One region of the Kitasatospora sp. NPDC048194 genome, then DNA from elsewhere that is predicted to be linked to it. Evidence: riboswitches for the same ligand, from Rfam matches in the RefSeq annotation. Region 1 holds a riboswitch; each other region holds the start of a gene.
The links. Region 1 has a riboswitch for cobalamin ahead of ACGF07_RS01435 (ribonucleoside-diphosphate reductase subunit alpha). Riboswitches for the same ligand answer to the same signal wherever they lie in the genome.
Positions count from the first base shown of each region.

Region 2: it holds a riboswitch for cobalamin, as region 1 does, so the genes downstream of both, ACGF07_RS29630 (cobalamin biosynthesis protein) here and ACGF07_RS01435 (ribonucleoside-diphosphate reductase subunit alpha) in region 1, are expected to answer to the same signal.
Region 3: it holds a riboswitch for cobalamin, as region 1 does, so the genes downstream of both, ACGF07_RS15740 (HoxN/HupN/NixA family nickel/cobalt transporter) here and ACGF07_RS01435 (ribonucleoside-diphosphate reductase subunit alpha) in region 1, are expected to answer to the same signal.
Region 4: it holds a riboswitch for cobalamin, as region 1 does, so the genes downstream of both, metE (5-methyltetrahydropteroyltriglutamate--homocysteine S-methyltransferase) here and ACGF07_RS01435 (ribonucleoside-diphosphate reductase subunit alpha) in region 1, are expected to answer to the same signal.

Region 1 is NZ_JBIDAK010000001.1:274,837-282,023, reverse strand. It holds gene ACGF07_RS01440 (hypothetical protein) at 41-1,135, opposite strand; cobalamin riboswitch at 1,582-1,715, shown strand; gene ACGF07_RS01435 (ribonucleoside-diphosphate reductase subunit alpha) at 1,907-4,312, shown strand; gene ACGF07_RS01430 (ribonucleotide-diphosphate reductase subunit beta) at 4,333-5,328, shown strand; gene ACGF07_RS01425 (hypothetical protein) at 5,411-5,887, shown strand; gene ACGF07_RS01420 (DUF397 domain-containing protein) at 5,941-6,162, opposite strand; gene ACGF07_RS01415 (helix-turn-helix domain-containing protein) at 6,155-7,024, opposite strand.
Region 2 is NZ_JBIDAK010000034.1:12,398-19,584, forward strand. It holds gene cobO (cob(I)yrinic acid a,c-diamide adenosyltransferase) at 1-266, opposite strand, end outside; gene ACGF07_RS29620 (putative cobaltochelatase) at 272-2,404, opposite strand; gene ACGF07_RS29625 (cobyric acid synthase) at 2,401-3,939, opposite strand; gene ACGF07_RS29630 (cobalamin biosynthesis protein) at 3,936-4,898, opposite strand; cobalamin riboswitch at 4,997-5,128, opposite strand; gene ACGF07_RS29635 (transcriptional regulator) at 5,369-6,061, shown strand; gene ACGF07_RS29640 (alpha/beta hydrolase family protein) at 6,183-7,187, shown strand, end outside.
Region 3 is NZ_JBIDAK010000011.1:21,125-28,311, reverse strand. It holds gene aroQ (type II 3-dehydroquinate dehydratase) at 1-10, shown strand, start outside; gene ACGF07_RS15755 (AAA family ATPase) at 153-1,055, shown strand; gene ACGF07_RS15750 (DNA-formamidopyrimidine glycosylase family protein) at 1,140-1,949, shown strand; gene ACGF07_RS15745 (metalloregulator ArsR/SmtB family transcription factor) at 2,073-2,456, opposite strand; cobalamin riboswitch at 2,538-2,731, shown strand; gene ACGF07_RS15740 (HoxN/HupN/NixA family nickel/cobalt transporter) at 2,763-3,875, shown strand; gene ACGF07_RS15735 (DMT family transporter) at 3,939-4,790, opposite strand; gene ACGF07_RS15730 (helix-turn-helix domain-containing protein) at 4,943-5,515, shown strand; gene ACGF07_RS15725 (type B 50S ribosomal protein L31) at 5,577-5,825, opposite strand; gene rpmG (50S ribosomal protein L33) at 5,870-6,034, opposite strand; gene ACGF07_RS15715 (M24 family metallopeptidase) at 6,199-7,187, shown strand, end outside.
Region 4 is NZ_JBIDAK010000004.1:185,113-192,299, reverse strand. It holds gene folP (dihydropteroate synthase) at 1-787, opposite strand, end outside; gene metF (methylenetetrahydrofolate reductase [NAD(P)H]) at 934-1,851, shown strand; gene ACGF07_RS07820 (hypothetical protein) at 1,894-2,106, opposite strand; gene metE (5-methyltetrahydropteroyltriglutamate--homocysteine S-methyltransferase) at 2,227-4,542, opposite strand; cobalamin riboswitch at 4,702-4,941, opposite strand; gene ACGF07_RS07810 (hypothetical protein) at 5,101-5,730, shown strand; gene ACGF07_RS07805 (ABC transporter substrate-binding protein) at 5,727-6,023, shown strand; gene ACGF07_RS07800 (hypothetical protein) at 6,076-6,393, opposite strand; gene ACGF07_RS07795 (ECF transporter S component) at 6,411-7,187, opposite strand, start outside.

The DNA.
Region 1 (7,187 bases):
TCCCGGCGAACGCTCCTGCCGCACCGGGGGTGTCGGCGCGTCAGCCGGTCGGGGTGGCCGCCGGCGTGCCCTGCGGCGTGCCCTGGGATCCGGGCGTCGCGGAGCCCGCCGCCTTGGCCCGCTGCAGCAGCTGGCCCTTCACGTGCTCGGCGAACCCGGAGGCCGCCGCGCTCGCGGTGGCGTCGGGGGCGTTGCCGCCCTTCGCCGAGCCCTCGACGGTGAAGTAGGCGTACCGGCCCAGGCTGCTGTGGGTGCCGGGGCAGCCGGCGTTGGCGCAGAACGCCGGGGCTCCGGGCGCGGGAAGGCCCTTGAGCTGGCCGGTGAAGTTCTTCATCGCGGTCTCGGCCTGGATCTTGTGGTCGAAGACCGCGGCGCCGACGGTCACCGCGCTGTCGCCGGAGACGTACGTCGCCCGGAGCACCTTCTGGCACCCCTGGTCGCCGAGGACCTTGCCCAGCCCGCCGGTGGTGGAGTTGCCGTCCCAGCAGGGCTGGTCCAGCGAGACCACGGTCCGGATCCAGGTCGCGCCGTTGATCGTCACCTGCGTCGCGGAGAACAGCGCCCCCGCGTCCTGCGGCGCCGGATCGGTGGCGGCCTCCCAGATCGGCTTCGACGGGTCGTCAGCCTGTCCGCCCGGGGTGGCGCTCGACAGACCGGGGGTCGGGCGGCCGGAGGTGGGCGCCGGGGTCGGGCCGCCGCCGGCCTCCTTGGGGCCGTCCTTCTTGCCCAGCAGCACCGCGCCGCCCGCCACCAGGCCGCCCACCACGACGACCGCGGCCACGATGCCGATGACCTTCATCCGGCGCTTGCGCTTGGCGGCGGCCTCGTTGCGGTCCGCCAGCGCCTCCCAGTCCGGCTCGACGCGCTGCGGCGGCACCGGCTGCTGCTGCCACTGGGGGGCGGCGGCCATCGGCTGCACCGGCTGGGGCTGCGGCGGCATCGGCTGCGGGACGGGCTGGGCCTGCGGCACGGGCTGCGGCTGCGCGACCGGCTGCGGCTGCGGCACGGCCTGGGGCTGCGGCTGCGCGACCGGCTGCGGCACCGGCGGAACGGGCTGCGAGAGCGGCTGCGCGGACGGCACCACCGGCCCGTAGGAGGCCGGCGGCGGACCGAAACCGCCGCTCGGCGGCGCCACCGGGCCCGTCCCCGGCGGCTGATGATTCGGTGCGCCCCCCGACCCGGCGGGGGGCGTTCCCTGCGGCCCCTGCCCAGGTACGCCAGTTCCGTCGCTCATGCGCCCAGATCGTAGGGCATCCCCCTGACCGCTGGTCCCCCCGGTGACCGATCCGTATCGAAACCCGGACGGGCGCCGGGCGGAGCCGGCCCTGACGCCGGGTCGGCCGGGCCCGGACACGGTGCGATCGGCTCGGGCGCCGGGGCGGGCGAGGGCCGGGCGCCGGGGCAGGTGGAGACCGGGCACCGGGGGCGGATCAGGGCCGGGCGCCGGGGCGGATCAGGCCCGGCCGAACGCCCGGATCCGGGCCCCGGACGGCCACGAACGGCCACTCGCCCGGTACCGCCGGTCATCGCCCCGACACACCGCGCCGCACAACATCTGGTGCCGCATCACTGAGACACCACTACATGTATGCTCACTCCTGCTGTCGATGCAGGGGAACCCGGTGGGAATCCGGGACTGCCCCGCAGCGGTGTGCGGGCGGCTCCAGCAGCCGTGCCCGCGAGTCCGAGTACCTGCCGGCGGCGTGCGCCACGGCCCTCCCGCAGAGGCCGCGCCAGCACGAGCAGTACCCCTCCGGGCCTCGCGGGCGGGCCGGGGAGACACCGTCGCGCGACGCGCTCCGCGTTCGCGCCGTGCTCCCCTGCCCAGATCGGCCCGGTGCCACCCGATCACCGCCGCCGATCGCCGCCAGGAGAGAGCGCCTTGACCACCGCTGCCTCAGCCACCCTGCCCGCCCAGGGCTCCGGTACCGCCTTCACCGACCCGACGGTCTCCGACCCCGGCGGCGCGCTGCTGCGGCTGCTCACCGACCGCAGCGCCGACCTCACCGAGGTCGACCCCGGCCATGTCGCCGCCGCCGCGCTGCGCGGCCGCCACGCCGGCTCGGACTTCGCCGAGCTGCGCGGGCTGGCCGTGGACGCCGCCGCGTCGATGATCGCCGAGGACCCCCAGTACTCGAAGCTGGCCGCCCGCCTGCTCGCCCTGGAGATCGTGGACGAGGCGAACAGCCAGGGCGCGGTCTCCTTCTCCGCCTCGATCGCCGTCGGCCACGCCGAGGGCCTGATCGGCGACACCACCGCGGCCTTCGTCGCCAAGCACGCCGCCGCCCTGGACGCGCTGATCGACGCCCACGGCGACGACCGCTTCGAGTACTTCGGCCTGCGCACCGTGCAGTCCCGCTACCTGCTGCGCCACCCGATCACCCGCAAGGTCATCGAGACCCCGCAGCACTTCCTGCTCCGCGTCGCCTGCGGCCTGGCGGTCGGCGACTCCGAGCAGTCGGTGCGCGAGGTGGCCGAGCTGTACGGCCTGATGAGCCGCCTGGAGTACCTGACGTCCTCTCCGACGCTCTTCAACTCCGGCACCCGGCACCCGCAGATGTCGAGCTGCTACCTGCTCGACTCCCCGCTGGACAACCTGGACTCGATCTACAACCGCTACGCGCAGATCGCCCGGCTGTCCAAGCACGCCGGCGGCATCGGCCTGTCCTACTCGCGCATCCGCTCGCGCGGCAGCCTGATCCGCGGCACCAACGGCAAGTCCAACGGCATCGTCCCGTTCCTGCGCACCCTCGACTCCTCGGTCGCCGCGGTCAACCAGGGCGGCCGCCGCAAGGGCGCGGCCTGCGTCTACCTGGAGACCTGGCACGCCGACATCGAGGAGTTCCTGGAGCTGCGCGACAACACCGGTGAGGAGGCGCGCCGCACCCACAACCTCAACCTGGCGCACTGGATCCCGGACGAGTTCATGCGCCGGGTCAACGCCAACGAGGACTGGTCGCTGTTCTCCCCGGCCGACATCCCCGAGCTGGTCGACCTGTGGGGCGCCGACTTCGACGAGGCGTACCGCAAGGCCGAGCAGGCCGGCAAGGCCGTGCGCACCATCCCGGCGCAGACCCTCTACGCCCGCATGATGCGCACCCTCGCCCAGACCGGCAACGGCTGGATGACCTTCAAGGACGCCTCCAACCGGGCCGCCAACCAGACCGCGCTGCCGGGCCGCACGGTGCACTCCTCCAACCTGTGCACCGAGATCCTGGAGGTCACGGACGACTCCGAGACCGCCGTCTGCAACCTCGGCTCGGTCAACCTCGGCGCCCACGTCGCCGCCGGCGCCACCGCCGACGACCTGCTGGGCGCGATGGACTGGGAGCGCCTGGACGCCACCGTCCGCACCGCCGTCACCTTCCTCGACCGCGTGGTGGACATCAACTTCTACCCGACGACCGAGGCGGGCACGTCCAACTCCCGCTGGCGCCCGGTCGGCCTCGGCGTGATGGGCCTCCAGGACGTCTTCTTCAAGCTGCGGATCGACTTCGACTCCGCCGAGGCGAAGACCCTCTCCACCCTGATCGCCGAGCGCATCATGCTCACCGCCTACGAGCGCTCCGCCGACCTCGCCGAGCAGCTCGGCCGCCACGAGGCGTACGGCGAGACCCGCGCCGCCCGCGGCGAACTGCACATCGACCACTTCCCGACGGCCGCCCCGCAGTGGGCCGACCGCTGGACGGCCCTGCGCGCCCGCATCGCCGAGACCGGCCTGCGCAACTCGCTGCTGCTCGCGATCGCCCCGACCGCGACCATCGCCTCGATCGCCGGCGTGTACGAGTGCATCGAGCCGCAGGTGTCCAACCTGTTCAAGCGCGAGACGCTGAGCGGCGAGTTCCTGCAGGTCAACCCGTACCTGGTGCGCGAGCTGAAGGAGCTCGGCGTCTGGGACCAGCAGACCCGCGACGCGCTGCGCGACTCCAACGGCTCCGTCCAGGAGTTCAACTGGCTGCCGGCCGAGGTCCGTTCGCTGTACCGGACGGCCTGGGAGCTGCCGCAGCGCGCGCTGATCGACCTGGCCGCGGCCCGCATGCCGTACCTGGACCAGAGCCAGTCGCTGAACCTGTTCATGGCCGCGCCGACCATCGGCAAGCTCAGCTCGATGTACGCGTACGCGTGGAAGGTCGGTCTCAAGACCACCTACTACCTGCGCTCGCGCCCGGCGACCCGCATCGCCCAGGCCGCGTCCGGCACCGCCCGCGCCGCCGCGCCCGTGCCGGTCAACACCCCGACCCTCACCCCGGAGCAGGAAGCCGCCATCGCCTGCTCCCTGGAGAACCCCGAGTCCTGCGAGGCCTGCCAGTGAGCACCCCCGAAGACCGCAAGATGCTGCTCGACCCCGGCTTCGAGCTGACGCTGCGCCCGATGCGCTACCCGTCGTTCTACGACCGGTACCGCGACGCGATCAAGAACACCTGGACCGTCGAGGAGGTGGACCTCCACTCGGACGTCGCCGACCTGGCGAAGCTCAGCGAGGGCGAGCGCCACCTGATCGGCCGGCTGGTCGCGTTCTTCGCGACGGGCGACTCGATCGTCGCGAACAACGTCGTGCTGAGCCTGTACAAGCACATCAACTCCCCGGAGGCACGGCTGTACCTGTCGCGCCAGCTGTTCGAGGAGGCCGTGCACGTCCAGTTCTACCTGACGCTGCTGGACACCTACCTGCCCGACCCGGAGGACCGCGCGGCCGCGTTCGCGGCGGTGGAGAACATCCCCTCCATCGCGCAGAAGGCCAAGTTCTGCTTCAAGTACATGAACGCGGTCGACCACATCGATTCGCTGCAGACGAAGGAGGACAGGCGGGCGTTCCTGCTCAACCTGATCTGCTTCGCGGCGTGCGTCGAGGGCCTGTTCTTCTACGGCGCGTTCGCCTACGTGTACTGGTTCCGCAGCCGGGGCCTGCTGCACGGTCTCGCGACCGGCACCAACTGGGTGTTCCGCGACGAGTCCATGCACATGGACTTCGCCATGTCGGTGGTGGACACGGTCCGCGAGGAGGAGCCCGACCTCTTCGACGACGAGATGGCCAAGCAGGTCACCGAGATGCTGGAGGAGGCCGTCGAGGCCGAGCTCCAGTTCGCCCGCGACCTGTGCGGTGACGGCCTGGCCGGCATGAACACCGAGTCGATGCGCCAGTACCTGGAGGCCGTGGCCGACCAGCGGCTGGCCCGCCTGGGTCTGCCGATCCGCTACGGGTCGACCAACCCGTTCGGGTTCATGGAACTGCAGAACGTCCAGGAGCTGACCAACTTCTTCGAGCGCCGCGTGTCCGCGTACCAGGTGGCCGTCGAGGGCTCGGTCTCCTTCGACGACGACTTCTGAGTCGATATCGTTCAGCGAACAGCGGAGCTGCCGTCACGGCGGCTCCGCTGTTCGGTACCCGGTCTTCAGGAGTAGCCCGGGCATGCCCAAGCTCCGACAGCGTGTGGTCAACGGCCCCTTCGGGCCGATACGGATCAGCCACGACCGCCGGCCGTCCGTCATCGCCCGCGTGCAGGGGGCAGGGATGCCCACCGTCACGGTGGTGCCGGACCGCGAACACGGCGCGATGAACATCAACGGCCAGAACGTGCCGATGAGCCGGACCCGCAACCGCACCCGCACCGCCGTCGTCGGCGACCGGAGCTACGAGCTGAGGGCCACCAGCCTCCGCCGGGCGGAGCTGCGCCGCAACGGAGCGCTCATCGCCCACGCGCGCGGATCGTTCCGTTCGTATTCCCCGGGGAACACCATCCCCGGCCTCGACGCGAGGATCACCTGGTCCCAGGGCGTCGACCCCACGGACGTGGCAGTCGGCCAGGCCATGGTGATCGGCTTCGGCGCCGGTGCCCCGGGAGCGGTCCTGCGGACTGTTTTCTTCTGGGTCGACAACCTCACCTGAGAGAACAGTGGCGCCCCGCACGGCCACAGCCCGTGCGGGGCACCTCTGTTACGTCAGTCGGCCGAAAACTCGCCGGACTTGACCCCAGAGAGGAAGGAATCCCAGGCCTCGGTTGCGAACAGCAGTGCCGGTCCATCCGGGTCCTTCGAGTCACGGACCGGCACGGCGCCCTCCGCTCCTACCGCCACCTCCACACAGTTGCTCTGGGCACCTGAGAAGGAGGACTTTCGCCAGACGAGGTCAACAGCGGCCGCACCCACAGGGATGCTACTCATCGGAATGTCCACCTTTCGCGATGCGCTTGACGAGCGCGACTGATTCCTTGCGCGGCAGGGATTCGGCCAGCGCCCGCCGGAACAGGTTGGAGTACTTGAAGACCTCGCTCGGTTCCTCGATGTAGAGCGTGCTGAGGAGGCTGTCCACGTACACGACGTCCGTCTCAGTGCTCTCAGGGAAGCTCAGGATGACCATCGGTCCGAACAGTGCGGCATGAACGTCCGAGTCCTCCGGCAGCACCTGAACGTTGACGTTCGGCTGATCAGCCATGGTGACCAGGTAGTCGAGCTGTTCCCTCATCACCGCACGCCCACCGATCTGGTGCTTCAGCACGGACTCAGACAGTACGACCCATAGCCGAAGCGGGGATTCGCGCGTCAGTACCGACCGCCGCTCCAACCTGACCTTGGTCAGCCGCTCGACCTGCTCGACGCTGGCATCCTCTATCTGCGCTCGCACCACTGCCCGGGTGTAGTCCTCCGTCTGCAAGAGGCCCGGGATCAGGAAGGTCTCAACACTGTAGGCGTCGGAAGCGTCGGCTTCCAGCGAGATGTAGTCGGCGTACAGCGGCGACAGGGTGTCGGAATACCTGTCCCACCAGCCCCGCAACCGGCCGTCCCTTGACAGGTCTTCCAGTTGTCCGCGTGTCGCTTGGTCCGCAACTCCGTAGAGATCGAGCAGCAGCCTGAGATCTACGAGTCTGATGCCCGATTGCGCCGCCTCGATCCGACTGATCTTGCTCTCAGCGCAAGCCAGTTGCCTCGCCGACTGAGCGATCGTCATCTGCGCCGCGACCCGCATCTCCTTGAGCGTTCGAGCGAGCCGCCGCTGTCGAACTGTCGGGTTCCTGTTCACGGGCACGCTTCGACCTCCCAGCGGTATGTGCGTTGTCAGTCTGCCGTCCTGCGCCTGCGACAACAATCTTTGATCCCTTCCAAAGTAGGGACTTGCACTTTGGAAGTACCCAGCGGCAAGCTACTCAACGTAGTCCGCCGATAGACGGATGGTGATAACAGCGGACTTC
Region 2 (7,187 bases), on a different contig from region 1:
ATCTTGTGCCAGTCGACGGTGCCGCCCTCGCCGGAGGCGCCGAGCACACGCAGCGCGTTCTCCTCGCCGACCTTCCACTTGGCGGACTTCACGAACTGGAACACCCCGATCGACCAGCCCTGGTTCCAGGCCCGCAGCGCCATGCCGAACGCAGCCGTGGACTTGCCCTTGCCGGGGCCGGTGTGCACCGCGGTGATCGGCTGGGTACGGCGCTGGCGGGTCGTCAGGCCGTCGTCGGGAACGCTCTCGGGGACACCCTTGGGCATGGGGCTCAGGCCGCCTTTCGCATCGAAGTGGTCGAACGGTTCGCGGCGCGGTTGTCGCGGACGAGCGAGGCCACGCCCTCGGCGCGCAGCTCGTCCAGGCTGACGGCGCTGCCGCCGAGCCGTCCGGCCAGGGTGCGGGCCAGGCCCAGCCGGACCGGTCCGGACTCGCAGTCCAGCACCACGCTCGCGGTGCCCTGCGCGGCGAACAGCGCGGCCGCGCGGTGCGAGCGGGCGAGCGCGTCCCGCCCGCCGCCGGTGGCCCGGCCGTCGGTCACCACGACCAGCAGCGGGCGCCGGTCCGGGTCGCGCAGCCGCTCGACCCGCAGCACCTCGTGCGCCCGCAGCAGCCCCTCGGCCAGCGGCGTCCGGCCGCCGGTGGGCAGCGACTCCAGCCGGGCCGCGCCGACCTCGACGGAGGAGGTGGGCGGCAGCGCCAGCTCGGCGCCGGCGCCGCGGAAGGTGATCATGCCGATCTTGTCGCGGCGCTGGTAGGCGTCCATCAGCAGCGACAGCACCGCGCCCTTGACGGCCGTCATCCGCTGCCGGGCGGCCATCGAGCCGGAGGCGTCCACGACGAACAGCACCAGGTTGGACTCCCGCCCCTTGCGCACCTGTTCGCGGAAGTCGTCCCTGTGCAGCACCAGTGCCCGGCCGTCCCGCCCGCGCGCCACCTGGTGCGGCGCGGCGGCCTGGAGGGTCGCGGTCAGGTGCAGCCGGCTCAGCGGGCCGCGCGGCCGGCGGGCGCGGACGGTGTGCCCGCCGGTGGTCTCGGCGGGGGAGCGGCGGCCCTGGGCGCCGTGGCCGGTGCCCCGCACGGTGAACAGCCGGGTCCGGTACGGGTCGCCGGCCGCGACCGGCGCGGACTCCCGGGCGGGCGCGGGGTGTTGGGCCGGGACGGGCTGCTGCGGCGGGACGTCCCCGTCCGCGGTGGAGCGCTCCGGGGCCGGGACGCCGCCGTCGGACGGCTCGGGCGCGCCCCCGCCGTCCGGGCCCCCGCCGTCCGGTCCGCCGTCGGGGCCATCGCCGTCCGGTCCGCCGTCCGGCCCGTCCCCGTCCGGCCCGTCCCCGCCCGGCCCGTCCCCGTCCGGCGTCGGGCCGTCGCCCTCGGGCTCCGGCTCGTCCGGCTGGGCGTGCTCCTCCAGCGTCCGGTCCAACTGCTCCTCGTCCAGCCCCGGAGCGTCGAAGGGGTTGCGGCGTCGCCGGTGCGGCAGGGCCAGCTGGGCGGCCTTGCGGACGTCCTCCTCCAGCACCTGCGTCCGGCCCGCCCAGGCGGCCAGCGCGACCGCCGTGCGGGCCATCACGATGTCCGCGCGCAGCCCGTCCACCTCGAACGCCGCGCACACCGCCGTAATCTGACGTAGCGCCACATCCGTCAGCTCGACCTCGGGCAGCAACTCCCGCGCGGCGGTGATGCGTTCGGCGAGCTCGCGTTCCTGGTCGGCGAACCGGGCCGCGAAGCCGGCCGGGTCCGCGTCGTAGGCGAGCCGGCGCCGGACGACCTCGGCGCGCTCGGCCGGGTCCCGGGTGGCGGCGATCTCGACGGTGAGGCCGAAGCGGTCGAGCAGCTGCGGCCGCAGCTCGCCCTCCTCCGGGTTCATCGTGCCGACCAGCAGGAAGCGTGCCGCGTGCCGCACCGACACGCCCTCGCGCTCGACGTACGAGCGGCCCATCGCGGCGGCGTCCAGCAGCAGGTCCACCACGTGGTCCTGGAGCAGGTTCACCTCGTCGATGTAGAGCACGCCGCGGTGCGCCTTGGCGAGCAGACCGGGCTCGTACGCCTTGACGCCCTCGGCGAGCGCGCGCTCCAGGTCGAGCGAGCCGACGATCCGGTCCTCGGCCACGCCGACCGGCAACTCGACCAGCTGGGCGGGCCGTTCACCGCTCGTGGCGGCGGAGTGCGGGCCGTCCGGGCACTGCGGGTCCGGCGCGGCCGGGTCGCAGGCGAAGCGGCAGCCGTCCACGGTGGCGATGGAGGGCAGCAGCCCGGCCAGCGCGCGCACCATGGTGGACTTCGCGGTGCCCTTCTCGCCGCGCACCAGCACCCCGCCCACGGCCGGGGAGACCGCGTTCAGCAGCAGCCCGAGCCGCAGGTCGGCCATGCCGACGATCGCGGTGAACGGATAGCGGACGTCGGTCATGCGTCACTCCCAGGTGCCCCGGGCGACAGGAACGGCAGCGATCCGGCCGCCGGCATCCCGCCCTCGATCAGCTTCCACAGCGCGTCGGTGTCCGCGTGCTCCTCGATCAGGTCGCCCAGCCGGTCCAGCCGGGCCTCGCGCGCCTCGGCGAAGCAGGTGTCCGGCGCCGGGACGAACGCCCGGCCCGCCAGGGCGGCCGTCTCGCGCAGGAGTTCGCGGCGGAAGCCGTCGTTCTCCAGCACGCCGTGCCAGGTGGTGCCCCAGACCGGCCCGACCCGGCAGCCGTCCAGGCCCTGCCCCCGGCCGTCGGAGACGAACGCCTCGCCACCCTCGACGGCGACGACCCCGTGGTGGATCTCGTAGCCCTCGACGCGCTGTCCGAACGCCTCGCCGGCCGGCCGGGCGAGCACCTTCTCGGCGCCGAACCGCACGCGGGTCGGCAGCAGGCCGAGCCCGTCGACCAGCCCCGCCCGGGACTCCACCTCGTCGTCGATCGAGTGCGCCAGCATCTGGTAGCCGCCGCAGACCCCGAGGATCGGCAGTCCGGCCGCCGCCCGCGCCTTCAGGGCGGGCTCCAGGCCGCGGTCGCGCAGCCAGGCGAGGTCGGCCACGGTGGCCCGGGTCCCGGGCAGCACCACCAGGTCGGCGTCGGCCAGCTCCTCCGGTCTGGTCGCCCAGCGCACCAGCACGCCCGGCTCCTGCGCCAGCGCGTCCACGTCGGTGAAGTTCGACAGCCGGGGGAAGCGCACCACGGCGACCCGCAGCACGTCCGCCCCGAGCGGGCCGCGGCCGTCCACCCGGTCGACCACCGTCGACAGGTCGAGCGAGTCCTCGGCGTCCAGCCACAGCCCCGGCAGCATCGGCAGCGTGCCCAGCACCGGACGGCCGGTCAGCCCGTGCAGCATCTCCAGGCCGGGCGCGAGCAGCCGGGCGTCGCCGCGGAACTTGTTGACGAACCAGCCGGCGACGTGCCGCTGGTCCTCGGCCGACAGCAGTGCCAGCGTCCCGTACATCGCCGCGAACACCCCGCCGCGGTCGATGTCGCCGACCACCACCACGGGCAGTCCGGCGGCGGTCGCCAGGCCCATGTTGGCGATGTCCCGGTCGCGCAGGTTGATCTCGGCGGGCGAGCCGGCGCCCTCGCACACCACCACGTCGTGGCGGCGGCGCAGGTCCGCCAGGCACTCCAGGGCGCGTTCCAGCAGGACGGGCTTGCGCTCCCGGTAGTCCAGCGCGCCGACCTCGGCGACCGGCCTGCCGAGCAGCACCACCTGGCTGCGGCCGTCCGCTCCGGGCTTGAGCAGCACCGGGTTCATCGCCGCCTCCGGCTCCACCCGGGCGGCCTGCGCCTGCATCGCCTGGGCGCGGCCGATCTCGGCGCCGTCGGCGGTGACGAAGGAGTTCAGCGACATGTTCTGCGCCTTGAACGGCGCGACCCGCACGCCCTGGCGGGCCAGCCAGCGGCAGATGCCGGCCGTCACCACGCTCTTGCCCGCGTCCGAGGTCGTCCCGGCGACCAGCAGCGCGTTCGTCATGTCCCACTCCTCTTCCCCAGGAGCCGCAGCAGGACGTGCCCCGCGACCGTCGTACCCAGCGCCAGTGCGCCCACCCGCCGCGACAGCGTGCAGGCCCGCTCGATGTCGTCCACCGTCACCGGCCGCAACTCCGCGCCCAGCACCGGGCGGTGCTCCAACCGCTCGCCGTACCGCAGCGTCCCGCCCAGCCGTACGCCGACCGCTCCGGCGAAGGCCGACTCGGCCTGCCCCGCGTTCGGGCTCGGGTGCGCCGAACCGTCGCGCCGCCAGATCCGCCAGGCCGTGGCGGGCTCCGGGGCGGCGGCCACCGTCAGCAGGGCCGTCAGCCGGGCGCCCGGCCAGCCCGCGACGTCGTCCAGCCGGGCCGAGGCCCAGCCGAAGCGGGCGTGGCGGGGCGAGCGGTGGCCCACCATCGCGTCCAGGGTGTTCACCGCGCGGAAGGCCAGCAGGCCCGGCGTGCCCGCGAGGGCGCCCCAGGTCAGCGCGTTCACCACGGCGTCGGCGGTGTTCTCGGCCACCGACTCGACCACCGCCCGGGCGATCTGCTGCCCGTCCAGCGCGCTCGGGTCCCGCCCGCACAGGTGCGGCAGCCGCTCCCGGGCGGCCGCCAGGTCGCCCGCGGCGAGCGAACGGCCGACGGTCCGCGCCTCCCGGGTCAGCGAGGTGCCGCCGAGCACCGTCCAGGTGGCCGCCGCGGCCAGCGCCGCCCGGCCCAGCGGTCGGCGCCCGACCGTGCGGTCCAGGGCGAGCGCGCCGGCCGCGACCGCGCCCACGCACAGTGCCGTGTACGCCGTTCCGGCCGCGCGGTCGTCGCGCCACAGGCGCCGTTCCAGGCGGGTCGCGGCGCTGCCGAAGAGGGCGACCGGGTGGCCGCGGCGCGGGTCGGCGAAGCGCGCGTCGGCGGCGTAGCCCGCGACGGCGCCCAGCGCGAAGGCGGCGGCGCGGGTCAGCGGGCGCACGGCGGCGGGCAGCTCGGGGGCCGGCGGGGCGGGGCAGCCTGCATCGCGTGGGTGTCCTCACTCAGGGTCCGCGCCCTGGATCGACGTACCGGGGGCGAGAGTCTCCTGGCTTCCGGGTCGGACGCACTCCCGGGCCTTCCAGCGGCTCCTGACGGCCCGCCGTGGCACTTTCCGAGCGTGCTCCCCGGTGACAGTGGCGGGACCGCGCCGGACTCGCACCGGCTTCCTCTCCATGCCTCCGTTTGGCCCCAGGATCCCATCACGCGGCCGTTCCACGCGTCAACCGAGGTCACGGAGGGGTTGGTCACACGGAGGCGGGGCGGTCGGCCACACGGAGGCGGGGTGGTCGGCCACACGGAGGCGGGGCGCCGTCCTGTGCGATCGACCAGCGCGGCCGAGGGCTCGTCAGTCCCGGTTCGTGCGTTCGGGGGCTGGGGGCGCGCCGAGGGGCGCCCCTACGGTTCGGTGCCATGCGCCGCAGAAAGCCCCACGCCGCCGCCCCCCTTCCGGTGCCCTTCTCCCCCGAGGCCGCCCGCATCCACCGCGTCGGCCTCGGCCTGACCCCCGAACAGGTCGCCGAGGGCATGGCCGCCCACGGCGTACGGCTCCTGGCCGGTCACGTCCTCGCCTGGGAGCGCGGGGAGCTGCGCCCGGGCGAGGCCGAGTTCATCGCCCTCGCCCGGGCCCTGTGGTGTTCCGCGGCCGATCTGATGGACGGCCGCCCGACCCGGCTGCGGGACCATCGCATCGCCCGGGAGCTCCCCCCGGAGACGGTCGCCGAGCGCGTCGGCATGCTGCTGCCCACCTACCAGCAGGCCGAGCTGACCGGCCGGTGGGAGGGGGACGCGGAGCAGACCTACGCCCTCGCCGTGGTGCTGGGCCTGCGACTGACCGAGCTGGTCGAGGCCACCGGCCGCGCCGAGGCGCTCGACCGCCTGCTGCGCCAGTGCGTCGCCGGCCGCTGGCAGCCGCACCTGCGCGCGCTCACCCGGCTCGTCCCCGTCGCCGAGCAGGAGCTCGCCGCCGTCCTGCTCGTGCTGGCCCAGGAGCACCACGTCCCCGCCCACTGGGGCATGCCCAGCGGGCCCCGCACCCCGGCGGTGCCCCTCACCCCCCGCTTCTGGGAACTCCTCGCGGCCCAGCCGACGGCCGTTCCGGTCTGATCGGACGTTGTTTTTCGGCCTTTCGTAGCCCGGACGGCCCAGTCCGGTGGCCGCGGGGTGCCGGGCCCCGGTGAACTGGTGCACGAACACCGACCGGTCCGCGAACAGAGCGGGGAACGATATGCGCTGGGGAACCGCAGCCGTGGTGGCGGCCGCCGCCGTGGGAGCCGGGGCCGCCGCCGTCCTGGTGATCGGCCGCCGGGCCTCCGAGCGGATGGTCAGTCCCGGGTCCGGGCCGGGCGCGGGGACGGCCCTGCAGGAGAGCGGCCCGATCCTGGTGCAGAGCGTCGCCGCCGGGCGGGTCACCTTCACCCGCCGCCCGGAGAGCCTGCGGCGCGGGCGCTGGGCGGTCGAGTGGGCGGACGGCGGGCACGCGGTGGTGGAGGAGATCCTCCACAGCGACCAGCGGGGCGTCACCCGGCGGCTGGTCCGGGCGGACCGGGGCACCCTGACGCCCGGCACCGAGGTCCGGTTCACCCCCCGGGTGCTGCTCGGCGACCCGGCCGAGGCGCTCGGCCTCCCGTTCACCGAGATCGGCGCCCGCGGCGAGCTGGGCACCTTCCCGGCCTGGCACCTCGAGGGCAAGCGCGGCACCTGGGTGATCCTCGTCCACGGCACGGAGGCCGACCGCCAGCAGACCCTGCCCGTGCTGCCGCTGCTCGAGCGCCTCGGCCTGCCCGTGCTGGCCGTCACCTACCGCGGGGACGCGGGCGCCCCCGCCTCCCCGGACGGCCTCAGCCACTTCGGCGCGACGGAGTGGCGCGACGTCGAGTCGGCGGTACGGCTGGCGCTCGACCGCGGGGCCGGCCGGGTGATCCTCTACGGCTGGTCGCTGGGCGCGACCATGGCGCTGCACACGGCGGCCCGTTCGGCCTGGGCCCACACGATCAGCGGGCTGATCCTGGACTCGCCCGTCCTGGACCTGCCCGCCTCGGCCCGCCGGGAGGCCGCCAGGGCCGGTTTCAGGGGCGCCGCGGCCGAACTCGGCGCGCTCGCGGCCGAGGGCCGCACCGGCGTCGACCTCGCCGACTTCTCCCGCCTCGTCGAGGGCGCGGACCTGCACGTGCCGACCCTGGTGCTGCACAGTCCGAGTGACCGGACCGCCCCCTTCGGCGCCGCCCAGCGC
Region 3 (7,187 bases), on a different contig from region 1:
CGCGCGGTGAGCAGGACGGGCCGGCGGCCCGGTGGCGGACTGTGCCCGCCGCCGGGCCGCCGTGTAGTGTCCCCGCTGAAAGGGTGTCGGGAGGTGCCGTGACGCAGTACGCCGGAGGTGGGCAGGTCCCGCCGCGTCCCGCCGCTCCGCCGGTGCCACCGGGGGGCGGTACGGGGGTGTCCCCGTCGGGGGCGCCCGTCCCGCCGCCTACTCCGCCGCCTCCGACGGTCCGGCCGTCGGCCGGACCCGGGCCGGCTCCTGCCCCGGCTCCGGTCACGCCCGCTGCACCGGCTCCTGCACCGGCTCCGGTCGCGCCCGCTGCACCGGCTCCTGCACCGGCTCCGGTCGCGCCTGCGCCCGTCCCGGCCGCCGCTCCCGGCCCTGGCCCCGCGCCCGCGCCGAGCGCGCCGGTTCCGGCCGGTGGCACCGGGCACTTCGTGCTGCCCGCCGGCACGCCCGTCCAGCTCCCGACCCACTCCCCGCAGCGGCACGCGCCCGCCGGGCCGATCGCCGTCCTGCTGATCGGCCCCGCCGGGGCGGGCAAGACCACCGTCGCCCGGTACTGGGCCGAGCACCGCGCCACCCCGACCGCGCACATCAGCCTGGACGACGTCCGCGAGTGGGTGCAGTCCGGCTTCGCCAACCCGCAGTCCGGCTGGAACAACGCCTCCGAGGCCCAGTACCGGCTGGCCCGCCGCACCTGCGGCTTCGCCTGCCGCAACTACCTGGCCAACGGGATCTCCTGCATCATCGACGACGCCGTCTTCCCGGACCGCCCGGCGATCGGCCTCGGCGGCTGGAAGCGGCACATCGGCCCCGGCATGATCCCGGTCGTCCTGCTGCCCAGCCTGGATTCGGTGCTGCGCCGCAACGCCCGCCGCAGCGGCAACCGGCGGCTCGGTGACGAGGAGGTGGCGCGCATCCACGGGCGGATGGCCGGCTGGTACAACTCCGGGCTGCCGATCATCGACAACTCCTACCTGGACGTCGCCGGTACGGCCGCCGAGCTGGACCGGGTCATCCTGGCCCGGCTGATGGGCATGCCGGTCCGCTGACCAGCGGCGCCCGCCCGGCCTGTCGGTGGCGGCTGCGATGATGGACCCCGTCCTGACGTCCTACACCAGGGGGAGCTGACGCCCGTGCCGGAGGGCCACATCATCCACCGCCTCGCCGTCCAGAGCCGTACGGCCTTCGGTGGCCGTCCCGTGCGGGTCTCCAGCCCGCAGGGCCGGTTCGCCGACGAGGCCAAGGTGCTCGACGGGCAGCTGCTCACCGGCGCGGAGGCCACCGGCAAGCACCTCTTCCTCGGCTTCGAGGAGGGTGCCTGGGTGCACGTCCACCTCGGCCTCTACGGCGGCTTCACCTTCGGCACCGGCCCGGCGCCCGATCCGGTCGGCCTGGTCCGGCTGCGGCTGGCCAACGACGACGGCTACGCCGACCTGCGCGGCCCCAACACCTGCAAGCTGGTCACCGGCGCCGAGAAGGCCGCCGTGGCCGCCCGGCTCGGTCCGGACCCGCTGCGCGCCGACGCCGACCCGGAGGCCGCCTGGCGCCGGATATCGGGCAGCCGTACGACCGTCGCCGCGCTGCTGATGGACCAGAAGGTGCTGGCCGGGGTGGGCAACGTCTACCGCGCCGAGGTGCTGTTCCGCCACCGCGTCAACCCGCACCGGGCGGGCCGCGACCTCACCCGCGGCGAGTGGGACGCGATCTGGGCCGACCTGGTCGCCCTGATGCGCGAGGGCGTCGCCGCCGGGCGCATCGACACCGTCCGGCCCGAACACACCCCCGAGGCCATGGGCCGACCGCCGCGGGTGGACGACCACGGCGGCGAGGTCTACGTCTACCGCCGCGCCGCGATGCCCTGCCTGGTGTGCGGCACGGAGGTGCGGACCGAGGAGCACGCCGCCCGCAACCTCTTCTGGTGCCCGACCTGCCAGGTGGCCTGAGCGGCCGGTCCGGGCGCCCAGTCCGTGGGCCGGGTCGACCGGCCGGGGGAGTCCGGCAAAGGGATCCGCGTGCGCCGGCGAACACCGTGTCAGGCGCCGCGCGGGGCAGGCCGATCCGGCCGGTCAGCCCGCGGCGGCGGTCGGCTCGTGGTGCTCGGCGGCGGCGCACTCGTCGAGGAGGGGGCGCATGCCTTCGTCGACGAGCCGGTAGCGCACCACACGTCCGTCCTTGTCCCCGGTGACCACGCCGGCCGTGCGGAGCAGCCGCAGGGCCTGGGAGACGGCGGGGTCGCGCATGCCGGTGGCGACCGCGAGGTCGCTGACGGCGAGCGGGCCGGCCCGGTGCAGGGCGAGCAGCAGGGCGAGCCGTCCCGGGTCGGCGAGCAGGGAGAACCGCTCGGCCCAGGACCGGACGTGCGCGGTGTCGCCGATCGCGGCGATGGCCTCGCAGACCCGGTGCCCGTCGATGGTGCGGTGGCCCGCGCGGTCGGCCGGTACGAGATGCATGCCCACATTCTCGCAGGCGGTGACCTGTGATCCTGCACACCTGCACAGGTGCGCAACCTTGCGAGGGTGAAGCACGAGCCCTACGGTGTAGCCCGCCGTGGTGCTCGGGAAGACCGGTGACGGACCCTCAGGGGTCCCAGTCCGGAGCGGCCCTCGCCACTGTGATCGGGGGACAGTCGTCCGTACCCATGTGCCACTGGGCGCCTCGTGCGCCTGGGAAGGCGGGTGCGGAAGCCCCGTAAGCCAGGAGACCGGCCACGGCATCTCACGAAGTCATTCCACGAGGTGCTGGAGCGTGATCCGACGATGACCCTGCCCGAAACCGCCGTCCCGACCGAGGCGGCCCCCTCCGTCCTGCCCACGTTCAGATGGAAGCGCGAGGACACCGTCCGCACGGCCGGGTTGATGGCGGTGATCCTGGCCATGCACGTGGTGGCCTTCGGGACGCTGGTCTTCCTGGTCGCGCCCCACGAGTACGCGGTCGGCACCCAGGTCTTCGGGGTGGGCCTGGGCATCACCGCGTACACCCTCGGCATGCGGCACGCCTTCGACGCCGACCACATCGCGGTGATCGACAACACCACCCGCAAGCTGATGGCGGACGGCAAGCGGCCGGTCTCGGTCGGGTTCTGGTTCGCGCTCGGCCACTCCTCGATGGTGGTCATCATGGCCGCCCTGGTGGCCGGCGGCGCCCAGCTGGCGAACACGCTGATGGACGACGAGTCGGCCACCCACAAGTGGCTCGGGCTGGTCGGCACGACGGCCTCCGGCGCCTTTCTCTACCTGATCGGCGCGCTCAACCTGGCGGCGCTGGTCGGCATCCTCAAGGTGTTCCGCTCGATGCGGGCCGGCCGGTACGACGAGGCGGAACTGGAGGAGCACCTCAACTCGCGCGGCTTCATGGCCCGGGTGCTGAACCGCGCGACCCGCTCCATCACCCGGCCGGGGCAGATGTTCCCGGTGGGCATGGTGCTGGGGCTGGGCTTCGACACCGCCACCGAGGTGACCCTGATGGTGATGGCCGGCTCGGGCGCGGCGGCCGGGCTGCCCTGGTACGCGATCGTCTGCCTGCCGCTGCTGTTCGCGGCCGGGATGAGCCTGTTCGACACCCTGGACGGGACGTTCATGAACTTCGCGTACCAGTGGGCGTTCTCCAACCCGGTGCGCAAGGTGTACTACAACCTGACCATCACCGGACTGTCGATCGCCGTGGCGTTCATCATCGGCACCATCGAGCTGGTCGGGGTGCTGCACGAGAAGCTCGACCTGACCGACCCGGTCACCGGCTTCATCGCGGACATCTCGCTGGACAACGTCGGGTACGCGATCGCCGGGCTGTTCGTGGTGGTGTGGGCCGCGGCGATCGCCTACTGGAAGCTGGCGGGCGTCGAGAAGCGCTGGACGCCCGAACGTCCCTGAGCCGTCGCCGCGGAGCCGTCGCGGGCCGAGGTCCTGGGCCGCGGTCGTGGGCCGCGGCCCGGCTCAGGGGGACGCGAGCAGGAGGGTGCCCGCCACGGCGAGGCCGGCGCCCACCACCTGCACCGGGCGCAGCCGCTCCTTCAGCACCCCGCGCGCCAGCAGCGCGGTGACCACCGGGTACAGCGAGGCGAGCACCGCGGCCACCGCTGCCGAACCGCCGTGCGAGGCCGCCGCGTACGCCGCGTTCGCGGCGACGTCGGCCAGCCCGACCCCGGTGAGCAGGGGCAGCCGGGAGCGCAGCTCCGGCAGCAGCGCGGAGGTGTCGGTGCCGCGCAGGCTCACCACCAGCGCGGCGCCGCCGACGGCGATGTTGACGAGGCGTTGGGCGCACAGTGCGAGCAGCAGCCCGCCGCCGGCCGAGGCCTGGGAGAGCAGGGCCATGTTGGCGCCGAAGCCGAACGCGGCGGCCAGGGTCAGCACCAGGGCGGTGCGGGCGGCGGACGGTCCGCCGCGCTCGGGGCCGCCGGCCAGCACCACGCCGGCCAGTGCGACCACGATCCCGGCCAGCTGGACCGGCCCCGGCCGTTCGCCGAGCGCCAGTCCGACGCCGACCGGCACGGCGACGCCGACGGTGGCCAGCGGGGAGACCACCCCCATCGGGCCGAGCGCGAGCGCCCGGTAGAAGGCGAGCATCGCGAACGGGCCGATCGCGCCGGCGGCCACCGCGTACCAGAGCGCGGGGGAGAGGTCGGCCCAGCCGCCAGTGGCCGGCAGCGCGAGGAGCAGGGCGACCGTCGCCGCGGTCTGGGAGGCGACCACGACGGCCAGTGCGGGGAGCCGCCGGGTGAGGACGCCGCCGCCGAAGTCGCCCAGGCCGCAGAGCAGGCTGGCGGACAGGGCGAGCAGGACGGTCACCGGAGGCGCCCGGGAGAGGAGGACAGCACAATGCACTCCGAAGTACAGTCGGATGGACTCGTTGCCGGATCGGCAGCGTAGTTCACTGAACTGAGCTTCGCAGAGCAATATCCTGAACTTTTCGGGATGTGGACACCGGAGGACTGTCAAGCGTGCCGGACCCCGACCTCGTCGCCCAGGCCCTCGCCCGCAACCTCAAGCGGCTGCGCACCGGACGCGGCCACACGCTGGACGCCCTCGCCGCCCGCTCGGGGGTGAGCCGCGGCATGGTCGTCCAGATCGAGCAGGGGCGCACCAACCCCAGCGTGGCCACCGTGGTGCGGCTCGGCGACGCCCTGGGCGTCTCGATCGCCACCCTGCTCGACTACGAGGAGGGCCCGGACGTGCGGATCGTCCCCGGTGACCAGGCCGTCCCGCTCTGGACCGGCGCGAGCGGCGGGACCGGCACCCTGCTGCACGGCATCGAGGCGCCCGGGCCGCTCGAGCTGTGGGAGTGGCGGATGGAGCCGGGCGAGGAGTACGCCGCGGAGCCGCACCCGGCCGGGACGGTGGAGATCATCCGGGTCGACGAGGGGGAGCTGACCCTGGTGCACGACGGGACGGAGCACCCGGTGCCGGCCGGCAGCACGGTCTCCTTCGACGCCTCCTACGCCCACGTCTACCGCAACGCGGGCGGGCGGCTGCTGCGGCTGACCATGGTGGTGTCCGTCCCGCCGCCGCGCTGAGGGCGGCCGTGCCGCGACGGCCCCTCCCCGGATCGGGGGAGGGGCCGTCGCGGTCGCCCGGTCAGTGCCGGTCGCCGTAGCGGCGGCGGAACTGCTCGACCCGGCCCGCGGTGTCGAGCACCCGGGACTGGCCGGTGTAGAAGGGGTGGCTCGCCGAGGAGATCTCCACGTCGACCACCGGGTAGGTGGTGCCGTCCTCCCACTCCACCGTGCTCGCGCCGGTGGCCGTGGAGCGGGTGAGGAAGGCGAGCCCGCCGACCTTGTCGCGGAAGACGACCGGACGGTAGCTCGGGTGGATTCCGGACTTCATTGGGAAGCTCCTGTCTGGTGGGAGGGGGTTCGAGGGGGGTGTGCTCAGCGCTCCTCGCGGAAGTCGACGTGCCGCCCGGCGGCGGGGTCGTACTTGCGCAGGACCATCCGGTCCGGGTCGTTCCGCCGGCTCTTGCGGGTCACGTAGGTGTAGCCGGTGCCAGCGGTGGAGCGGAGCCTGATCACGGGGCGCAGTTCGCTGCGGGCCATCGGGTCCTCCTTCGTCTGCGGCGCCGGACCGGGACGCCGGGCCGGGCCTTCGCTGAAACGGATGTCGTTTTCAGTGGACACAACACGGCCACCGCCCCACCCATTCCCGCACCCGCGGGGGCGCTCGGCGGGCGGTTCGGGCCCGGGGTTCGTAGGCTCGACGCATGGCGGATGCGTACGCGGGGCGGCGGGAGCGGGTGCGGGAGCACTGCAGTGCGGCCGGGGCCGACGCGGCGCTGGTCACCCGGGCGGCGAACGTCCGGTACCTGACGGGCTGCGCGCCCTGCGGGGCCACGCTGCTGCTCACCCCGGACCGGGCCCTGCTGGCCCTGCCGGACGACCTGCCGCCGGACGACTCCGGGGAGCACCTGATCGCCGCCGACGTCGTCCAGGTGCCGGTGTCGGCCGGGTCGGACACCGCGCTGGCCGCCGCGGCCGCCGCCGCCCGGCTGGGGGTGCGGGCCCTGGCGGTGGAGGAGCACGACCTGACCGTCACCCGGCACCGGGCGGTGGGGAGCCTGGTGGAGGGGGCCCGGCTGGCGGACCTCGACCGGGTCGTCGAGCGGCTGCGGGTGGTCAAGGACGAGCACGAGATCGCCGACCTGCGGATCGCCGCCGAGATCGCCGACCAGGCGCTCGGCGAACTGCTGGAGTCGATCCTGGTCGGCCGCACCGAGCGGCACCTGGCCATGGAGCTGGAGCGCCGGATGATCGACCACGGCGCCGACCGGGCCGCGTTCCCGGTCTCGGTGGGCACCGGCAGCCACTCCGGCCAGCCCGCCCACCAGCCGACCGACCGCCGAGTGGAGGAGGGGGACTTCCTCACCGTGGTGATGGGCGCCCAGTACCGCGGCTACGGCGTCTCGACCGCCCGGACCTTCGTGATCGGCGCCGCCCCCGCTCCCTGGCAGGTGGAGTTGCACCGGCTGGTCTTCCGGGCCCAGCGCGCCGCCCGGGAGGCCCTCGGCCCGGGCGTGGAGCAGTGCGTGCCCGACCGGGCCGCCCGGCAGCTCCTGGAGGCGGCGGGCCACACCGAGGCCTCCCCGCACCCGGTGGGCCACGGCATCGGGCTGGAGATCCGGGAGGCGCCGCGCCTCGGTCCCTCGGACATGGGTAAACTGGACAGTCGCGTGCCGGTCACCGTCGGCCCTGG
Region 4 (7,187 bases), on a different contig from region 1:
CCGCCCAGGCTCCTTGGGCGGCGGCAAGGACGGCAGCCGCCGCAGTCGCGTGGTCCCGTTCCCGGGCCGGGCGGGGCTCTCCGGTGGCCGGGTCTGCGAGGAGTTCGCCGAGGAAGCGCTTGCGTGACGGCCCCAGCAGAATTGGTCGTTCCAGAGTGTGCCAGGCGTCCAGGGCGGCGAGCAGCGCCCAGTCGTCCCGGCGGCCCTTGGCGAAGCCGAGGCCGGGGTCGACGATCACCTGGGTCGGGTCGACACCGGCCGACACCACGGCGTCCATCTGGCGTTCCACCTCCGCGGCCACCTCGGCCACGACGTCCTCGTATTCGGCCAGTTCGTCCATCGCATCGGACTGTCCCCGCCAGTGCATGACGACGAAGGGCACGCCGGACCTTGCGACGGTCTTCGCCATCCGGTCGTCGGCCCGGCCTCCGCTGACGTCGTTGACGATCCGCGCGCCCGCATCCACCGCGGCCTCTGCCACCTCGGCCCGCATCGTGTCGATGCTCACCAGGACACCTTCGCGGGCGAGGCCCCGCACAACCGGCAGGACCCGGGCGAGCTCTTCGTCGGCCGACACCCGACGGGCACCCGGGCGGGTCGACTCTCCGCCCACGTCCACAACGTCGGCGCCCTGGGTGGCCAGCGCCAGACCGTGCTCCACCGCCCGGCCCGGGTCCAGCCAGCTACCGCCGTCCGAGAACGAGTCGGGCGTGACGTTGAGAATTCCCATCACCGCGCAGCGGCCCCAGGCGGGAAGTCCGGGAAGGGTGTTCGACTGTCTTTCCATGCCCCCATTGTGCAACGCCCGGAGCCTCTCAGGGTCCACTTCGCCGGTATCGTATCCGGACACCGATGGACACCTTGTCGGACAATTCCGTATCACTCCATGGACGATACAGATGACCGATGCGCCCATCCGTATACTCTCTCGGCATGACACTCGGAACTCCTTCCACCCGTAGCGATCGGGCGGCGTCCGTGCGCGATCTTCTTGCCACCGGGAAGCGTTCCTATTCGTTCGAGTTCATGCCGCCACGCAGCGCCGCAGCGGAGGCCGGACTGTGGAATGCGATCCGCCGCCTCGAGGCACTGTCCCCGACCTTCGTCTCGGTGACCTACGGGGCAGGCGGGTCGACCCGGGAGCGGACCGTGAAAGTCACCGGCCGTATCGCCCAGGAGACGACCCTCACGCCCACGGCCCACCTGACCGCCGTCGACCACAGCGTCGCCGAACTCAGGAACATCCTCGGCCACTACGCCGACCAGGGCGTTCGCAACATTCTGGCGCTGCGCGGCGACCCGCCAGGCGACCCGCTCGGCCCGTGGGTCCGCCACCCGGACGGCGTCGAGTACGCCGCCGACCTGGTGCGGCTGATCAAGGAGTCCGGAGACTTCTGCGTCGGCGTCGCGGCCTTCCCCGAAATGCACCCGAGGTCACCGGACTGGGACTCGGAGATCCGCCATTTCCTCACCAAGTGGCAGGCGGGCGCGGATTACGCGATCACCCAGATGTTCTTCGACGTGGACAGCTACCTCAGATTCCGTGACCTTCTCCAGGGTGCTGGGTGTGACATTCCGGTGATCCCGGAAATCATGCCGGTGACCACCATCCGGTCACTTCATCGCATTCCCGCGCTCAGCACGGCTGCCATTCCGCCGGACTTCTCGGAGCGTATGTTTGGCCTGCAGGAAGACCCGGCGGCGGTCCGTTCCGCCGGAATCGATCACGCAACCGCCATGTGTAGCCGTTTGCTTTCCGAGGGCGCGCCGGGGCTGCATTTCATGACCATGAACTTCTCCACGGTGACGACGGAGATCTACCAGAACCTCGGCCTGTCTGCGGCCGGCTGATCCCGTTGCGCATGCCGGTTCCGCCCTCAGCTCCGCTCGTGGTCACACGGTGTCGTCACCGGTCGGTGCCATGTTGTCCGATGCCGCCAGTCTGGCCAGGGCCTCGGTCAGCGCATGCTGCAGCGCGCGCAGCCGTGCGTTGCTCGCGCCGACCTGCCGCCGGGTGGCCAGCAGGCTCTCGTACTCCCGTTCCGAGAGGACGACCAGAGCCTCTCCGTTGATACGGACACGGCGCGGCGCTGGCCTCTTGCTCATGTGCGACCCCCATTCCTCGCGGCGACAACTCGCCTCCCAGGACCATCCGTGAGGCAATGGCAGGCCGCCAGGGCGGGCACGGCACTCCTGCCGTGCCCGCCCCTGGGCTCACGTCGGCGGTCAGCCGGCGAGTTCCTCGCGCAGGTGGCGGGCGGCGGCGACCAGGCTGTCCAGGGAGGCGCGGGTCTCCGGCCAGCCGCGGGTCTTCAGGCCGCAGTCGGGGTTGACCCAGAGCCGCTCGGCCGGGATCGCCGCGAGGCCGGCCCGCAGCAGCGAGACGGCCTCCTCGGTGCTCGGGACGCGCGGGGAGTGGATGTCCCAGACGCCGGGGCCGACCTCGCGCGGGTAGCCGGCCGCGGCGAGTTCTCCGGCGACCTCCATGTGGGAGCGGGTGGCCTCCAGGGAGATGACGTCCGCGTCGAGTTCGTCGATCGCCGTCATGATCGCGCCGAACTCGGCGTAGCACATGTGGGTGTGGATCTGGGTGTCCGCGCGGACGCCCGAGGTGGCGAGGCGGAAGGCCTCGGTGGCCCAGGCCAGGTAGGCCGGGCGGGCGGCGGCCCGCAGCGGGAGGGTCTCGCGAAGCGCCGGCTCGTCGACCTGGACGACGGCCGCGCCGGCGGCCTCCAGGTCGGTGACCTCGTCGCGCAGGGCGAGAGCGACCTGGCGGGCGGTGTCGGCGAGCGGCTGGTCGTCGCGGACGAAGGACCAGGCGAGCATGGTGACCGGGCCGGTGAGCATGCCCTTGACCGGGCGGTCCGTCAAACCCTGCGCGTAGCCGAACCAATCGACGGTCATCGGGTGCGGGCGGGAGATGTCCCCGGCGAGGACCGGCGGGCGCACGTACCGGGTGCCGTAGGACTGCACCCAGCCGTGCCGGGTGGCGAGGTAGCCGGTGAGCTGCTCGGCGAAGTACTGGACCATGTCGTTGCGCTCGGGCTCGCCGTGGACGAGGACGTCGAGGCCGGCCTTCTCCTGGTAGGCGATGACCTCGCGGACCTCGGCCTCCATCCGCTCCCGGTACGCGGCCGCGTCGATCCGGCCCGCCGTCAGGTCGGCCCGGGCGACACGCAGCTCGATGGTCTGCGGGAAGGAGCCGATGGTGGTGGTCGGCAGCAGCGGCAGGGCGAGGCGGGCGCGCTGTGCCTCGGCCCGCACCGAATAGGGCTGGGAGCGGCGGGTGTCCGCCCCGGTGACGGCGGCGACCCGGGCGCGCACGGCCGGGTCGCGGGTGATCGGCGAGGTGGCGCGGGAGCCCAGGTCGGCGCGGTTGGCGGCGAGTTCGGCGGTGATCGCGCCGGTGCCCTCGCGCAGGCCGCGGGCGAGCAGCGCCGCCTCGGCGGCCTTCTGCTTGGCGAACGCGAGCCAGCGGGCGATCTGCGGGTCGATGTCGCGTTCGAGCGTGGCGTCGATCGGCACGTGCAGCAGCGAGCAGGACGGCGCGACGTCGACCCGGTCGGCCAGGCCGAGCAGGGTCGCCAGGGTGGCCAGCGACTTCTCCAGGTCGTTGATCCAGATGTTGCGCCCGTCGATCACCCCGGCCACCAGCCGCTTGCCGGGCAGCCCGCCCACGGCGGCCAGGTCGTCGAGGTTGCCGGCGGCCGGTCCGGTGAAGTCCAGCGCCAGGCCCTCGACGGGGGCCTTGGCGAGGACGGGCAGGGCCTCGCCGAGGCGTTCGAAGTAGCTCGCGACCAGCAGCTTCGGCCGGTCGGCGAGGGCGCCGAGGTCCCGGTAGGCGCGGGCGGCGGCGTTCAACTCGGCCGGGGAGCGGTCCTGGACGAGGGCGGGCTCGTCCAGCTGGACCCAGCCGGCGCCGGCGGCCTTCAGTTCGGCCAGCAGCTGCGCGTAGACGGGCAGCAGCCGGTCCAGCAGGGTCAGCGGCTGGAAGTCCTCGGCGACGCCGGGGGCGGGCTTGGCGAGCAGCAGGTAGGTGATCGGCCCGACCAGGACCGGCCGGGCGTCGTGGCCGAGGGCGAGCGCCTCGGTCAGCTCGCCGACGGCCTTGGCCGGGTTCGCGGCGAAGGCCGTGTCGGGGCCCAACTCGGGCACGAGGTAGTGGTAGTTGGTATCGAACCACTTGGTCATCTCCAGTGGCGCGACGTCCTGGGTGCCGCGCGCCATGGCGAAATAGCCGTCCAGCGGGTCGGCCTCGACCGCCTTGCGGTGGCGGGCCGGGATAGCGCCGACTGCCACTGTGGTGTCCAGCACGTGGTCGTAGAGCGAGAAGTCACCGGTGGGGACCTCGTCGATACCGGAGTCGGCGAGCTGCTGCCAGTTCCCGCGGCGCAGGTCGGCGGCCGTGGCCAGCAGTGCCTCGGCGGTGACCGTGTCCTTCCAGTAGCCCTCGATCGCCTTCTTCAGCTCCCGGCCCCGCCCCTGGCGGGGGTAGCCGTACGCGGTGGCGAGGGTTGCCGCGGCTGCGGACTTCGTAGTCAAGGGACTCTCCTTCGCGAGTCTGTCTCCTCAAGAACCCGGAGACGGACGAAGGCGCGAAGGGATGACGAAACCGGGCGGTGGCCACCGTGCATTGCGGGCCGGATCCGCCTGGTATGGTCGCCGACCCGCCCTCGAGGTCACCGGATTGCCGCGCGCGAACGGTCGCGCACGGGCAGTGGCAGGTCTTCGGACTCGCGGGCGCGCCCGTCCTGGTTCCAGGGCGGACACCTACTGGCCGTCGCTTCCCAGACCCGTCCCGGGTCCAGTGCGTATGACGGCGGTCGTTCCCACTCACCGCTGCGGGGCAGTCCCGGACTGGCCAGTTGAAAGGCGTCACCGGGTTCCCTCTTACGACGCCCCGCCTGGAGGACGGGGCGAACCAGCTGCACGACCAGCCTAGAGGAAGAACCTTGGGTTCTGACTGAAGAACCGCTCTACCGCCCGGATACTGAGACGTCGTTTGAAGCCGTCGTGCCCTTGCGAGCCCAAGCCCGTCCGATCGCCGACGGACCCCGGTCGTACGGTTCACTTTCCGGACGCCGAGACTAGGCTCGAAGGATGCGGATCGTCTCCCTGCTTCCCGCCGCCACGGACATTGTTGCCGCGCTCGGTCTCAGTGAGTTCCTGGTCGGCCGGACCCATGAGTGTGATTGGCCGCCGGCGGCTGTTGCCGGAGTCCCCGTGGTGACGGCGCGTGAGTTCGACGCCGACCGGCTCACCAGCCGGGAGATTTCTGAGGCTGTCGGCGGTGCGGCCCACCAGGGGTCGTCGCTCTACACCCTCGACGTGGAGCTGATGGCCACCCTCGCCCCCGACATCGTCCTCACCCAGGACCTGTGCGAGGTGTGTGCCGTGTCCTACAGCGGTGCGACCGAGGCGGTACGGGTTCTGGACGGCGGTCCGCGCGTGTTGAGCCTGGAGCCCCGGACGCTGCCCGAGGTCATCGCATGTCTGGAACACGTAGGACGGGAGCTGGGAGTCGCCGTCACCGCGTCACGGGCCGCCGCGGAGCTGCGATCGCGGCTGGCCCGGGTGTCGGCGGCCGTGCAGGGTCTGCCCCGTCCACGGGTGGTCGCGGTGGAATGGCTCGACCCTCTCTGGCCGGCCGGCCACTGGGTGCCCGAGCAGATCGACCTGGCGGGCGGCAGCCGCTTCTCGCGAAGGCGGGCCAGCACACCGAGCCGATGACCTGGGACGAGGTGCTCGCCGCCCGGCCCGACGTCCTGCTGCTCCTGCCCTGCGGCTTCCCACCGGCGCGCACCGAGCGGGAACTCCCATTGATCACCGGCCTGCCGGGCTGGGACGAGGTCCCCGCCGTCCGCAACGACCGGGTATGGGTCCTCGACGGCCCGTCCTACTTCAATCGTCCCGGCCCCAGGGTCGTGCGCGGCGCCGAGGTCCTGGCCCACGTTCTCCACGGTGTGCGCGCGGGTGAGCCGGTGACGTTCGAGGAGGCCCGCCCCCTGGCCGGACCGGGGTAGCCGCCGTGTCGGCCGGTCACCGGCAGCGACGCCCGCGTCCGCGTGGCAGCTGTCAGGGCTGCTTCTCGAAGTCCGGGGTGCGCGGCAAGGTCGCGCGGATGTCCGCGAGGAGGTCGGCGATCCCGCGCCCGTCGGCCAGGTGGCCGCCCGCCGCCTCGGCCTGGTCGGCGGGCAGGTGGGCCAGCACCCGCTCGGCCTCGCCGAGCAGGTGCTGGCTGCGTCGCAGGTCGAGGCGCATTCTCGCGACGTGTGCCTGTGCCCCGCCCAGCTGACGGCGGGCCGACTCCAGTCCGGCGTGCTGGCCGGGGGTGAGGAGGACGACGTCGACGCCGTTCACCGTGGTCGTCGTGGGCTTCTCGCGTTTGGGCACGTGGATGGCCTTTCGGTTCAGGTGGACGCCGTTTCGGTGTGTCGTACGGCGGTTCCCGGGTCCGTCGGCGTTCCGGGCGGGTCCGGGGTCTCGAAGCGCACGGTAGGTTCGAAGTTGGCGCGGCGGGCGGCGCGACGGAAGACGGTGAGCACGGCCGGCCCGACGACGAGCACGGCGGTGAAGGTGGTCACGGCGCGGCCGGTGTCCCAGCCCAGCGAGGTGGCCAGGTCGAAGAGCAGGTAGCGGTGCCACTGTTCGGTGAAGGGCAGGCCGGGCAGGTAGGCGATCGAGCTGTTCGGGTCGGTGGAGAACGGCCAGAAGGAGAGGTTGAGCAGGAAGCCGAACAGGTAGCCGGAGAAGGCCCCGTAGACGGCCAGCATCGGCACTTCCCAGCGGCGGCGGGCCTTGGGCAGCAGTCCGGCGAGCAGACCGACGAAGGCGCAGCCGAACATCTGGTAGGGCATCCAGGGGCCGACGCCGCCGGTGAGCAGGGCGGAGGCGAAGAGTGAGGTGCAGCCGAGGGTGAAGCCGAAGCCGGGGCCGAAGATCCGGCCGGCCAGGACGAGGATGAAGAAGACGGTCTCCACACCCGCGGTTCCGGCGCCGAGCGGGCGCAGTCCGGCGTTGACGGCGGAGAGGACGCCGAGCATGGCGAGGGCCTTGGCGTCGATGCCTCCGGCGGAGATCTCGGCGATGACGACGGTGAGCACCAGGACGAGCAGGGCGCCGAAGATCAGCGGCGGGGCGTAGTTGGAGCCGAACTTGCCGGGGGCGACGACGAACGGCCAGGTGAA